Regions from separate parts of the Vibrio sp. PID23_8 genome, predicted to be linked through region 3. Evidence: predicted binding sites of a transcription regulator. Region 3 holds the regulator's gene; each other region holds the start of a gene.
The links. Region 3 encodes CRP, which controls carbon source genes, mostly activating them, when cyclic AMP is high. Its sites were predicted from a motif close to TGTGANNNNNNTCACA; they were not measured.
Positions count from the first base shown of each region.

Region 1: recB (exodeoxyribonuclease V subunit beta) is a predicted target of CRP. The motif match lies at 2,333-2,348, and genes of this name have one in related genera.
Region 2: cdd (cytidine deaminase) is a predicted target of CRP. The motif match lies at 1,892-1,907, and genes of this name have one in related genera.

Region 1 covers NZ_LIXE01000001.1:578,738-582,863, forward strand. Annotated here, with positions in the region: gene recB (exodeoxyribonuclease V subunit beta) at 1-2,187, opposite strand, end outside; gene recC (exodeoxyribonuclease V subunit gamma) at 2,526-4,126, opposite strand, start outside.
Region 2 covers NZ_LIXE01000019.1:12,645-16,770, forward strand. Annotated here, with positions in the region: gene sbcB (exodeoxyribonuclease I) at 1-651, shown strand, start outside; gene AK966_RS18600 (CidA/LrgA family protein) at 710-1,084, shown strand; gene AK966_RS18605 (LrgB family protein) at 1,086-1,763, shown strand; gene cdd (cytidine deaminase) at 2,012-2,899, shown strand; gene purT (formate-dependent phosphoribosylglycinamide formyltransferase) at 3,045-4,126, shown strand, end outside.
Region 3 covers NZ_LIXE01000011.1:16,315-20,440, forward strand. Annotated here, with positions in the region: gene AK966_RS15930 (phosphoribulokinase) at 1-740, shown strand, start outside; gene crp (cAMP-activated global transcriptional regulator CRP) at 979-1,611, shown strand; gene AK966_RS15940 (DUF1338 domain-containing protein) at 1,698-2,495, opposite strand; gene astD (succinylglutamate-semialdehyde dehydrogenase) at 2,761-4,126, opposite strand, start outside.

The DNA of each region.
Region 1 (4,126 bases), on a different contig from region 3:
CTGTGCATCGCTGATGGATTGTGCCAACCAACGCAGCAAGCCGTGGTCGCTGTCTAGTTCATTACTCGCCTGCTGTAGTAGTTCACCGATGTGCATCAAATCGGTAAGTACTCGCTCACCATTTTCACCTTGTGAACTCGAACCTTCTTCCAGCAAACGTTCTGCTATATGACGTTTGCTGATCACCGCTCGCAGCATTGGCAATACACCGCGTTGCACCCAAAGCTTGCGGTATTCTTTAAACTCATTGACCGCGTTTTCCCACACGGTTTCATCGTTGTTGAGGGCATCTAAACTTGCTGCATCCAGCGCAAACAACTCTGACGCTAAGCTGGCACGCAATGCTCTATCGTTTTCTGGCGTCAGCACGGCTTGCAACAAGCGTTGTAAATCTTGCGCGACTGTACTGGTAAATACGCTATCTCGGTTAGATAAGTAAACGCTGGCAATGCCTTGGTCTGCCAACGCTTGTTTGACCATGCGACCTTCGCTACCGGTTCGCACCAAAACCGCAATGTCACCCGCTTTAACAGGCTTTTGCTTCTCGCCATTAACAAGACACGCTTGGCCTTGTTGCGCCGAGGTCAAAATGGTTTGAATTTGGCTTGCTGTCGCCTCTGCCATCGCAGTCAGGTATTCACCTTTTGCCAGTGGTTTATCTTCGGCTTCTTGCAGCCAATACGTCAGCGCAGGTTGCTTTTTCCCACCCATGGTCCAAATGCGTTTATCCGCACTAGGGCTGTAACTCACTGGTAGAAATGGAATGTCCGAATCGTAAATAAACGGGCTATCTGGCAACTCAAAAATCTGGTTTACCGCCGACACCATCTCCGCACTCGAGCGCCAGTTAGTGCCTAACGTGTAGTGAGCACTAACTTGATGGCGTGCCTTGATGTAGGTAAAGATGTCTGCACCACGGAAACCATAAATCGCCTGTTTCGGGTCACCGATCATAAACAGACCGCACTCTGGGTTATCTAGGTAAATACGGCTAAAAATACTGTATTGCAGTGGGTCGGTATCTTGGAATTCATCGATCATCGCAACAGGGTAAAGCGTACGAATGCGCTCTTTCAGCAGTGCGGTTTCATCGGTATCAATCGACGCCGATAACTGGGTCAGCAAGTCATCAAACGACAGCCATTGCTTCTGATTTTTTGCCTTCGCCAGCATCTCACGACAATGCTCAATCGCATGCGCTAATAGTGGTGCTTTAAGGCTAATTGGGGTAGCTAGAAAGGCTTCAATGTCCTCAAACACCGGATGCTGCGGCGCGGTGCCTTTCGGGGTTTTCTCAAGCAACACATTCTGCGCAAATTTTTCCAGTTTGTCTGGATAGTCATACCCCGTCGTTTCTGTTGCCGCCCAAACGTTAACGGCCTCTAACCAAGTTGGCAGCGATTTCTTGGTGTAACTGCGTTTATTGACATCTGAACCTGAGATCAACGCTAAGAAATCCTCTTGGCTATCACGCCATTGGGTTTTCAGTGCATCTATTTGTTTTAAGTTTTGCTCGTGCAAATCCGCGAGACTGCCCTGCATTGCAGGCACAGACAAGCTCAATGGTGCGCCTGTTAAGTAGTTACCGATGTCATAAAGCAACTCCGATGGCGAACCCCATAGTTGACGCACTTCGCCAGCCAAAGCAAATGGTAATGGGTAAAAATTACGACGCCAGTAGTCCGCCACCACTTGAGCTTTTAGGTGGCTCTCGTCCGTCACAAATTCATTCTCAAAGCGGCTGCCCGATTCAAAAGCGTTTTGCGTTAGCATGCGTTGGCAGAAACCGTGGATGGTGTAGACCGCGGCTTCATCCATTTGACGCTCCGCTTGCAACAAGATCGCTGTCGCTTGCTTGTGATCATCAATGGCTTCTAGCAGTGGTTTGATCACCGGATCACTGCTTTGACCTCGAGCGAATGCGATCCTCGCATCGTGAATTCGAGCACGAATACGATCGCGTAGCTCGGCTGTCGCCGCTTCGGTAAAGGTCACCACCAGAATTTGGTCCACCGTTAATGGAACGCGGTGCTTGGTTTCTGTACTGCCATGTCCCAATAAGAGACGCAGGTACAAACCCGCAATAGTAAAGGTTTTCCCTGTACCTGCGGATGCTTCGATTAACCTTGCCCCATGCAATGGAAAAGTCATGGTTTGCAGTGGTGCTGCTACTGACATTTGCGCCATAACGCTGAATCTCTCCGGATTTTTGACAAGGACGTCTTGAGCTTCAGAGGTTAAGTCATCTCTAAAGATCAACTCGTCCTATATTGTGATCTATCGTTAATTTTTCTATTTATATGTCTAACAGTTTGGAATATTTAGACTTTTGTGCGATCTCACTCACGGTTATCATGATGGAGTACCGTTAATATTCGCCTCACGAGATAAGCCAAGCCTTTCTGGCGGTGATACTCAAAAGAATCATGGTCCCTCTGACCTTGTGGCCGTACAGCGAACGCCCTACACAAAATAATGATTTTCTGGCGGCCACTCTACTCTTTCCCATCCCCAAGCATTCCAACTTAGTTATCATCTGAAGCATCTTTTGTCGCCAATCTTGCACCTTGCAAAACCAACGCCGTCAACATGCGAACTTCGGCTGCGAGTTCATCGTTCCAAGCAGGCCAAATACGCGAGATGTACGCGTTATTGCCTTCACCTGGGCTCAGGTAGCTGTCATTGAAAGCGTCCGCCATTTTCTTGAGTGACTTCTCTTCATCGTCCGCCCAATGGCCACGACTAAAGCCCGCTTCAACACACGCCAGTGCTGTTTTCGGGAAGTATGGTAATGGCTTGGTCATGCCTTCAAAAAACAAACGCACCAATTCGGCAAGACGTTGTTTCGCTTGCGCAGCGTCCGCCATTTCAGGGAAGATCAGATGAACTGCACCTTCCTTGCGGTCGTAACCAATAATATGAGTCTTCTTCACATGGCCAGAAGCCGACATCGCGAGGTGATCAATCCACGCCGCAAGGTAATCTTGCGCACGAATTTTCCCGCTTCGATAACGAATCAAACCGGACTGATAGCATTGAGTGAGCCAACCGGTTAGGCGGATATTCTTACCCTCACCCCTACTTTCATCAAAAAGCGCATCAAAGATAAGGTCGATCTCTAAATCGTCTTGTGGCGCGCCAGAGAGAAACGCCAACTTATCCACCAGCTCTTCCGCTTGCACGCGGTTGGTTTCAAACTCGATATCACCAAACGCTCCTACTGGCAATTTGCCCTGAGCACGTTGCTCACTCATAAAATGCTTCAGCACATCCACTTTGGCCGCTGGTTGAGTAAGCGCGGTTTCGAGCAGGGTTGCCAGCAGTTCACCGCGCATCTGATAACTTTCCAACCCGCCTAATACAAACGGCTCATCGTCTTCCATCACTGGTAAAGGCGGCTCAAACATCACTTTCAAACGACGATTAAAGAAATACTGAACCGGCAAACGCCAGAAACGTTGAAGCTCGACCAAATCCAATTCGATGGGAAATGTCGCGCCCAGCAAGTAATCATCCAATGCACGGTTAAACTCACGGCGCGCATGACCTTGCGATTGACTGCTTTGGGTCAATGCCGCAGGAATCCACTCTTTGGCATAGCTTGAGTGAGAACCTTGAAATGCATTTGGGCTAAACGGCACCATAGCATGCACATTCACTAACTCTTTTAACAGCTTATCGCCGGACTCATCAACGGGCTGATTTTCATCGCCTGCCAAACAGTAATTCTGCTGACAGTACTCCATTAACTCAGAAACCAGTACCGATGGCACTCGTTCCGTGTTGTCTTGAATCGAACGCCCTACGTAACTGATGTACAGTGTTTGCTGAGCAGAAAGCATTGCTTCGAGGAACAGATAACGGTCATCGTCTCGGCGTGAACGATCGCCTGGCTTGGTTCGCCCCGTCATTAAGTCAAAACCTTCTGGCGGCATAGAACGCGGGTATACGCCATCATTCATGCCTAATAAACACACCGCTCGAAATGGAATCGAGCGCATTGGCATCAGGGTACAGAAGTTCACTTGGCCAGCGAGGAAACGCTGGCTAACACGGGTGCCAGACAGTTTATTTTTCAGGTATTGGTTAATGATGGATGGTGACAAAGCGTCATTAAAGGCGGCAT
Region 2 (4,126 bases), on a different contig from region 3:
ATTACCATCGACCTCGCGAAAGATCCACAGCCAATACTTGAGCTTTCGGCCGAAGAGTTACACGAACGTCTTTACACCAAACGCAGTGAGTTAGGTGATTTGCTGCCGGTACCGGTCAAACTTGTGCACCTGAATAAATGCCCGATCCTTGCTCCAGCCAAGACGTTAACCGCGGAAAATGCAGAATCGATCGGTATTGATCGTCAGCAGTGTTTAAACAATCTTGCACTGCTTCGTCAGCACCCAGAAATTCGTGAAAAACTCATTAGTCTATTTGCGACTGAACGTGCATTCGATAAGAGCGATGACGTGGATACGCAGTTGTACGATGGATTCTTCTCCCCTGCAGATCGCGCGGCCATGGACATTATTCGCGAAACCGATCCAAATAACCTTGCCGCGTTGAATATCGAGTTTGACGATAAACGCATCAAGCCGCTGTTATTCCGCTATCGTGCACGCCATTACTCAAACACGCTAGATGAACAAGAGCAAAGATGCTGGGCACAACATTGCCGTGAGGTGTTTGAAAGTCAAATTGAAGAGTACATGCTGAATTTAGAAAACTTAGTTCACGAACATGAAAGTGATGAAAAAAAGATAGCGATACTAAAATCTGTGTATCGCTATATAGAGAGTTTAGCCTCATAACTTTCTCCTTAATTCCAGCGCACCTTCGGGTGTGCTTGTTGTTTTATATGCCAACAAAATGAAAAAAGAACGATTATTACAACTGGTCCATGTTTTTATTTCCCTCGCATTGATCATGGGTGCACTCGGTATCGGTAACACGATTCAAAAATACACAGCCATCTCAGTTCCTGGCAGCGTGATTGGCATGCTTGTGCTGTTTCTGTCTATGGTCTTGGGTATCATAAAAGTGGAATGGGTTAAGCTAGGGGCGACACTCTTTATTCGCTACATGATCTTACTATTTGTTCCAATCAGTGTGGGTCTTATGCAGCACTTCGACATGCTCATTGCAAACGCTCTACCTGTTTTGGCAAGTGCCGTCGGGGGATCACTGATCGTATTAGTTAGCCTTGCATGGTTCCTTAATTACCTGCTCAAGGAGAAAAACTGATATGTGGTTAATTGTCACGATTGTTGTGTTTCTCGCCGCTCGCCAAATTTCGATTAAGCTGAACAACCCAATAGCAAACCCGCTTTTGATCAGTATTTCCGTACTGATTCCACTGTTAACTTACTTAAAAGTGCCATTTGAAACTTACTATGCTGATAATCAATGGCTCAGCTTTTTACTTCAACCGGCAGTCGTTGCGCTTGCCTATCCTCTGTATGAGCAGCTACCACAGATCAAAGCCAATTGGCGCATTATTGCCTTGGCTTGCACTTTAGGCAGCGTCATGTCGATGCTTACAGCAACGCTTATCGCGGTCGCTTTCAAAGCCGACATCAGTCTCATCGCAAGCCTGATAGGCAAGTCCGTTACGACACCGATTGCAATGGAGATCTCCAGCTCCCTTGGCGGAGAAGCGGCAGTCGCGGCAATTCTGGTTCTGATTGTTGGCTTGTTTGGGGCTATTTTGGCTTACCCTATCTTCAACATCATCGGCATTAAGCACCCCATCGCACGTGGGTTAACAATGGGTACCGTTTCCCATGCTTTAGGTACGGCAACATGTGCGGAGAAACAACCTGGCGATGCAGCATTTTCTTCTTTAGCGTTAGTGCTGTGCGGCATTATTACTTCAATATTAGCACCAAGCTTCTTTGCTCTCGCGGTTTGGTTGTATCAATAACCCTCCGAGGCTTGCCAACGAAGGGCAAGCCTTTTTACTCGCGTATCAAACTCGCAATATGAAAAAGCGTTGATATAGTTATTTATGAGGCAAAGGTAACATTATCACTTAATGCAATCGAATACATGTGTGAGCTCACCCAAGCAATGAAATGAAATGGGTTATTGCACACACGAACATGATCTGGAGCACGGATTGTTTCCCTATTTCGCATAGAATAACTGTCCATGCAATAACAAGGATTCAACATGAAAAGTCGCATTGAACAGGCGCTAGCAAGCGCTCCCGAAGCACTTTCAAAACATCTTGCTCCTATCGTCCAAGCTGACGATTTTGATGCCACTCTTTCTGAACAGCAATTTGAACAGCTGCTTACCGCTACAGGTCTAGCAGATAAAGAGCTTCGTGTTGCTCTGCTTCCTTTTGCCGCCGCATACTCTTATGCTCCAATTTCTGAATTCTATGTAGGTGCAATCGTTCGTGGTCTTTCCGGTCGCTTGTACTTCGGCGCAAACATGGAATTCTTTGGTGTTCAGCTAGGTCAAACCGTTCATGCCGAGCAATCGGCAATCAGCCATGCTTGGATGAAGGGCGAACGTGGCGTGAAAGACATCACCATTAACTTCAGTCCTTGTGGTCATTGTCGCCAGTTCATGAATGAACTATCGACCGCTAGTGAACTAAAAGTTCAGCTACCTGAACGTGAAGAAAAGTCACTGCATGAGTATTTACCAGAAGCATTTGGCCCAGCAGACCTAGGCGTCGAGTCTGGCTTAATGGCAGAGATGAAACATCAGTTCGCTTGTGATGAAGACGATGCACTGATTCAAAAAGCCGTTAATGCAATGAACATGAGCCACGCACCATACACAAACAATCTCAGTGGTTTAGCTCTAGAAATGACCGATGGACGCGTGTTCCAAGGTTCATACGCAGAGAATGCCGCCTTCAACCCAAGCCTCCCACCGTTACAAGTGGCTCTTATCCAAATATTGCTGGCCGGTGGAGAATTCGAGAATATTAAAGCCGCCGCATTAGTAGAAAACTCACAAGGTAAGATTAGTCACCTCGCTTGTACACAATCAACGCTAGAAGCGATTAACCCTGATATTCCTGTCAGTTTCGTAAACCTGTAATTACATTGAGTGCATCAGGAAAGCTCTACAACCGTAGAGCTTTTTTTATTGTAAAAAATCACACGCAAACGTTTGCTTGGCCGTAAAAATTCAGTATGATCCCCTGCAATTTCTGTTTCATCACTTTATTTTGTAAGGGAACACTATGTTCGGTACTGCAACTAGCACACATGCTACCCGTGTATTGCTTTTAGGCTCAGGCGAGCTTGGTAAAGAAGTGGCGATTGAATGCCAACGACTTGGCTTAGAAGTCATCGCCTGTGACCGTTACGCAAATGCGCCAGCGATGCAAGTCGCTCATCGTAGTTACGTTATCGATATGCTAGATGGACACGCACTAGAAGAGATCATCAATAAGGAGCAACCGGCTTACGTCGTTCCAGAAATTGAAGCCATCGCAACAGATAAATTGGTCGAACTCGAAGAGAAAGGCTTGAATGTTGTCCCTACAGCAAAAGCAACCAAACTGACCATGAACCGCGAAGGCATTCGTCGTCTGGCGGCGGAAGAGCTTGGCTTGACGACCTCCCCTTACCAATTTGCCGATAACTTTGAAGACTTCAAAGCGGCAGTTGAACACGTTGGCATTCCTTGTGTTGTGAAGCCTGTAATGAGCTCATCAGGTAAAGGTCAAAGCGTTATCAAAACGGAAGAAGACGTCCAAATCGCTTGGGATTACGCGCAAGAAGGTGGTCGTACAGGCGCAGGCCGTGTGATTGTTGAAGGCTTTATTGACTTCGACTACGAAATCACTCTTCTAACCGTACGCGCGGTTGATGGCGTGCATTTCTGTGCTCCGATTGGCCATCGCCAGGAAGACGGTGACTACCGTGAATCATGGCAGCCTCAAGCCATGTCTGACAACGCAATCAAAGCTGCAGAATACACCGCTGAAAAAGTGGTTAACGCGCTTGGTGGTTACGGCATCTTCGGTGTAGAACTGTTTGTTAAAGGCGATAAAGTGATCTTCAACGAAGTGTCCCCTCGTCCACATGACACTGGTATGGTGACAATGATTTCGCAAGAGATGTCGGAGTTTGCGTTACATGTTCGTGCATTTACCGGCATGCCAGTCAACAGCATCATTCAATATGGTCCCTCTGCATCGGCCGTTATTCTTGGCCAAGGCACATCGACGAATATCCGTTTCAACAACTTAGAAAAAGCATTGGCGCAGCCACAAACCCAAGTGCGTTTGTTTGGTAAGCCAGAAATCGATGGAAGACG
Region 3 (4,126 bases):
TCCACCGCTTTACTCGCCCAGAGATGGATGTAGAAATTCGTAAAGCGCGTGATCAAGGCAGACACATCAGTTACTTTGGCCCTCAAGCTAATAACTTCCCTGGACTGGAAGCCTTTTTCCGTCAATTTGGCCAGGATGGCACTGGTAGTGTACGCCGCTATCTGCACACCTTTGATGAAGCCGTACCTTATAACCAAATGCCAGGCACCTTTACCCCGTGGCAAGGTTTACCTGAAAACAGTGACGTGCTGTTCTATGAAGGATTACACGGCGGCGTGGTCGATGGTGATGTCGATGTGGCTCAGCATGTTGATTTTCTGATTGGCATGGTGCCGATCGTGAACTTAGAGTGGATTCAAAAGTTCGTACGCGATACGCGCGACCGAGGTCACTCTCGTGAAGCCGTGATGGATTCAATCGTGCGCTCAATGGACGACTATCTTAACTACATTACACCACAGTTTTCTCGTACCCACATCAACTTTCAACGTGTCCCGACCGTGGATACGTCAAACCCACTTAACGCCAAAGGCATACCAAGTCTGGATGAAAGCTTTGTTGTTATTCGCCTTCGTGGCATTAAAAATGTCGATTTTCCTTATCTACTCGCTATGATTGACGGCTCATTTATGTCACGCCACAACACCATTGTCGTGCCCGGCGGTAAGATGAGCTTTGCCATGGAGCTCATCGTCAGGCCGATTCTGCAACAGCTCATCGAAACGGGTAAAATTGGTTAAAAACCTCGCGAATAAAGTGTTTACTTTTCATACCGTGATCATGTGCACATTTTTGCTTACAAAATCTCCACCATGGCACGATTAAAATCAAGAAATCGTTTTCGAAAAAGGATACTATTTCTAACCGAAACACAAGAGAGCTTGCAGTATAGAAAAGTATTCTTATTCTAGTAAGCTAATTCGGGCTTAGCTAAAATACGGATAGCGCAAGCGTACCCTGCAGAGGAAGTGATATATTATGGTTCTAGGTAAACCTCAAACCGACCCAACACTAGAGTGGTTTCTTTCACACTGTCATATTCATAAATACCCTTCAAAGAGCACGCTAATTCACGCGGGTGAGAAAGCTGAAACGTTGTACTACATCGTTAAAGGTTCTGTTGCGGTTCTTATCAAAGACGAAGAAGGTAAGGAGATGATCCTTTCTTACCTAAACCAAGGTGACTTCATTGGTGAACTAGGTCTATTCGAAGAAGACCAAGAGCGTACCGCATGGGTTCGTGCTAAATCTCCTTGTGAAGTGGCTGAAATTTCGTTCAAGAAATTCCGTCAACTTATTCAAGTAAACCCTGACATCCTAATGCGCCTTTCTGCGCAAATGGCTCGTCGCCTTCAAGTTACTAGCCAGAAAGTGGGTGACCTAGCGTTCCTAGACGTAACTGGTCGTATCGCTCAGACTCTTCTGAACCTTGCTAAGCAGCCAGATGCAATGACGCACCCAGACGGAATGCAAATCAAGATCACTCGTCAAGAAATCGGTCAAATCGTTGGCTGTTCTCGTGAGACAGTAGGCCGAATCTTGAAGATGCTAGAAGAGCAGAACCTAATTTCTGCACACGGCAAAACTATCGTTGTTTACGGGACTCGTTAATTCCGATTAACGTTTAAAAAATTCAAAGCCACCAATAGAAACATTGGTGGCTTTTTTGTTTTAGAAAAACACTGGATTAGCGCCCTCTATTTTTTTCCGTTTGTGCTCTCAAAGATCTTATCTGCCGATGCGGCAACAAATCCTGAGTACAAGTCACCGTTATCCATTGCGTAGCGCTTAGCAAACTCGTAAAAGCCTCCAGGAATCACTTCAACACCTTCCGTAAAGGCCACTGGCACTTTATCGGCCATGGTCGAAGATTGCTCTAGCAACACCTGTGGCGTACCTTTTACTTCGCCGCCGTTTTCGTTGATGGTGAAGCCTGCTGTGCGTAGGTGGTCGTTTACTTGCTTCACTTCTTGGTGTTGGTTAAGTTGGTTTACGCTCACGGTAAAGTGATTTGCGCCGTAACCATGTGCAGCAAGCCAAGAGGCATACTCACTCTCGTTCGCCAACGTTTGGAAATCAGCGTAACTAATCTCCCACAAACGTCCACCATACAAGAAGCCGCTGCCAATCAGCTTTGAAGCATCAACCTGCTCGACCAGTTTATGAACGATGTCTTGCAGCTCTGGCGAACATTCATCGACCTTCAACTCACTGATAAACACTTTTGGTTGCTTTGGATCTGGGTGCTCAAAGTGTTTTGCCACCAGCTTTTTGCTTTCAAATACGTAGTCACCACAGGCTTTATAACCCACTGTCAAAAATGGTTTCGCCAACGTTTCAATACCGAGGGGAGCGACATTAAACGTACGTAGCGCAATATGGTCATTAATCAAAGGCTCATCTTCTTGTAGAAGTTGATGGACTTTAGCAGCTGAAGGGCAAAGACGTTGAATGTAGTCTTGCCATAGCGATTCAAATAACACATCGGGCGTCATAACGACTCCTTGTTATGAAATGTAGAGTTAGAGATAAGAGGAAGTTGACCGCTCGTTCACAGCCCCAAGGCTGTCCAGAATCACGAACACGCGGTCATCAACCTGTGACGGTATGTGAGGCATTAATGCCAGTCAGTCAACACGCGTTGGGGAGTCTTGAGCTCGCCTTTAGCGTTTGCCAGCGCGCTTTACCGGAATCCTAACTTGGTAAATAGCTCTGGCAGATAGAAGCGGTGATACTTTGTTACCGCTTCGTATTTCTCGATTACAGGCTGACACCTGGGCTCAATGTTGCAGGCAAGACCGTCTCGCGACCTTCCACTGATGCCATTGGGTACGCACAGTAGTCTGCTGCGTAGTAAGCACTTGGGCGTAGGTTACCTGACGCCCCCGGACCACCAAACGGTGCATCACCACTGGCTCCCGTCAGCTGACGGTTGCGATTCACGATACCTGCACGAATGTGGTCAACGAAGTATTCCCACTCTTGGTCGTCAGTTGAAACCAGACCCGCAGAAAGACCAAAGCGCGTATCGTTCGCTAGCTCTACCGCTTTCTCTAGCCCTTCGTAGCGCACTACTTGCAGAAGTGGACCGAAGTACTCTTCATCTGGCAGTTCAGCAATGTTCGTCACATCGATGATGCCCGGAGAAACAAACGCCGCTTCGCCCGCTTTCGCTTCAATTAAGCTTTCGCCACCAAGAGCTTGCAGGTTAGCTTGTGCATCCAGAATAAACTTGGTTGCCGCGACCGAAATTTGTGGTCCCATGAATGGCGCAGGCTCAGCAAATGGTTGGTCAACGCGAATGTTACGTGTCGCTTCCACCAACTTAGCAATCACTGCATCACCCTTATCTCCAAACGGAATGTACAGACGACGAGCGCAGGTACAACGTTGACCTGCGCTGATGAAGGCTGACTGGATGATGGTGTAAACCGTTGCATCTAGGTCGCCGTAGTTACCCGAAATAACCATCGGGTTATTGCCACCCATTTCTAGCGCCAGCATCTTGTCCGGCTGACCTGCAAATTGACGATGCAGAACATGACCTGTGTTTGCACTACCCGTGAACAGCACGCCATCAATGCCTTTCGCGTCCGCTAGCGCAATGCCGGTTTCTTTCGCACCTTGGACTAGGTTAATCACACCTTTCGGTAGACCCACTTCTTCCCACAGTTTCATGGCTAATTCACCCGTCCATGGCGTTTGCTCAGACGGCTTGAATACCACTGTGTTACCCGCAAGTAGTGCTGGCACGATGTGACCATTTGGCAGATGACCTGGGAAGTTATAAGGGCCGAATACCGCCATTACACCCAATGGGCGGTGACGCAATACAATTTGGTTGCCTGCGGCTTCACGTGTCGCTTCACCAGTGCGGTCGTGGTAAGCACGGATAGAAATCGCAATTTTACCTGCCATTGCCGCCGCTTCAGTACGAGTTTCCCAAATCGGCTTACCGGTTTCTTTAGCAATCACTTCGGCAATTTTTTCGCTGTTCTCTTTCACTTTCTCAGCAAAAGCCAACACGATCGCTTCACGCTCTGCAAATGGACGCTTCTTCCAGTCAACAAACGCCTCGCGCGCCGCAGCAACCGCTTGGTTCACTTGCTCTGCCGTCGCGCCTTTG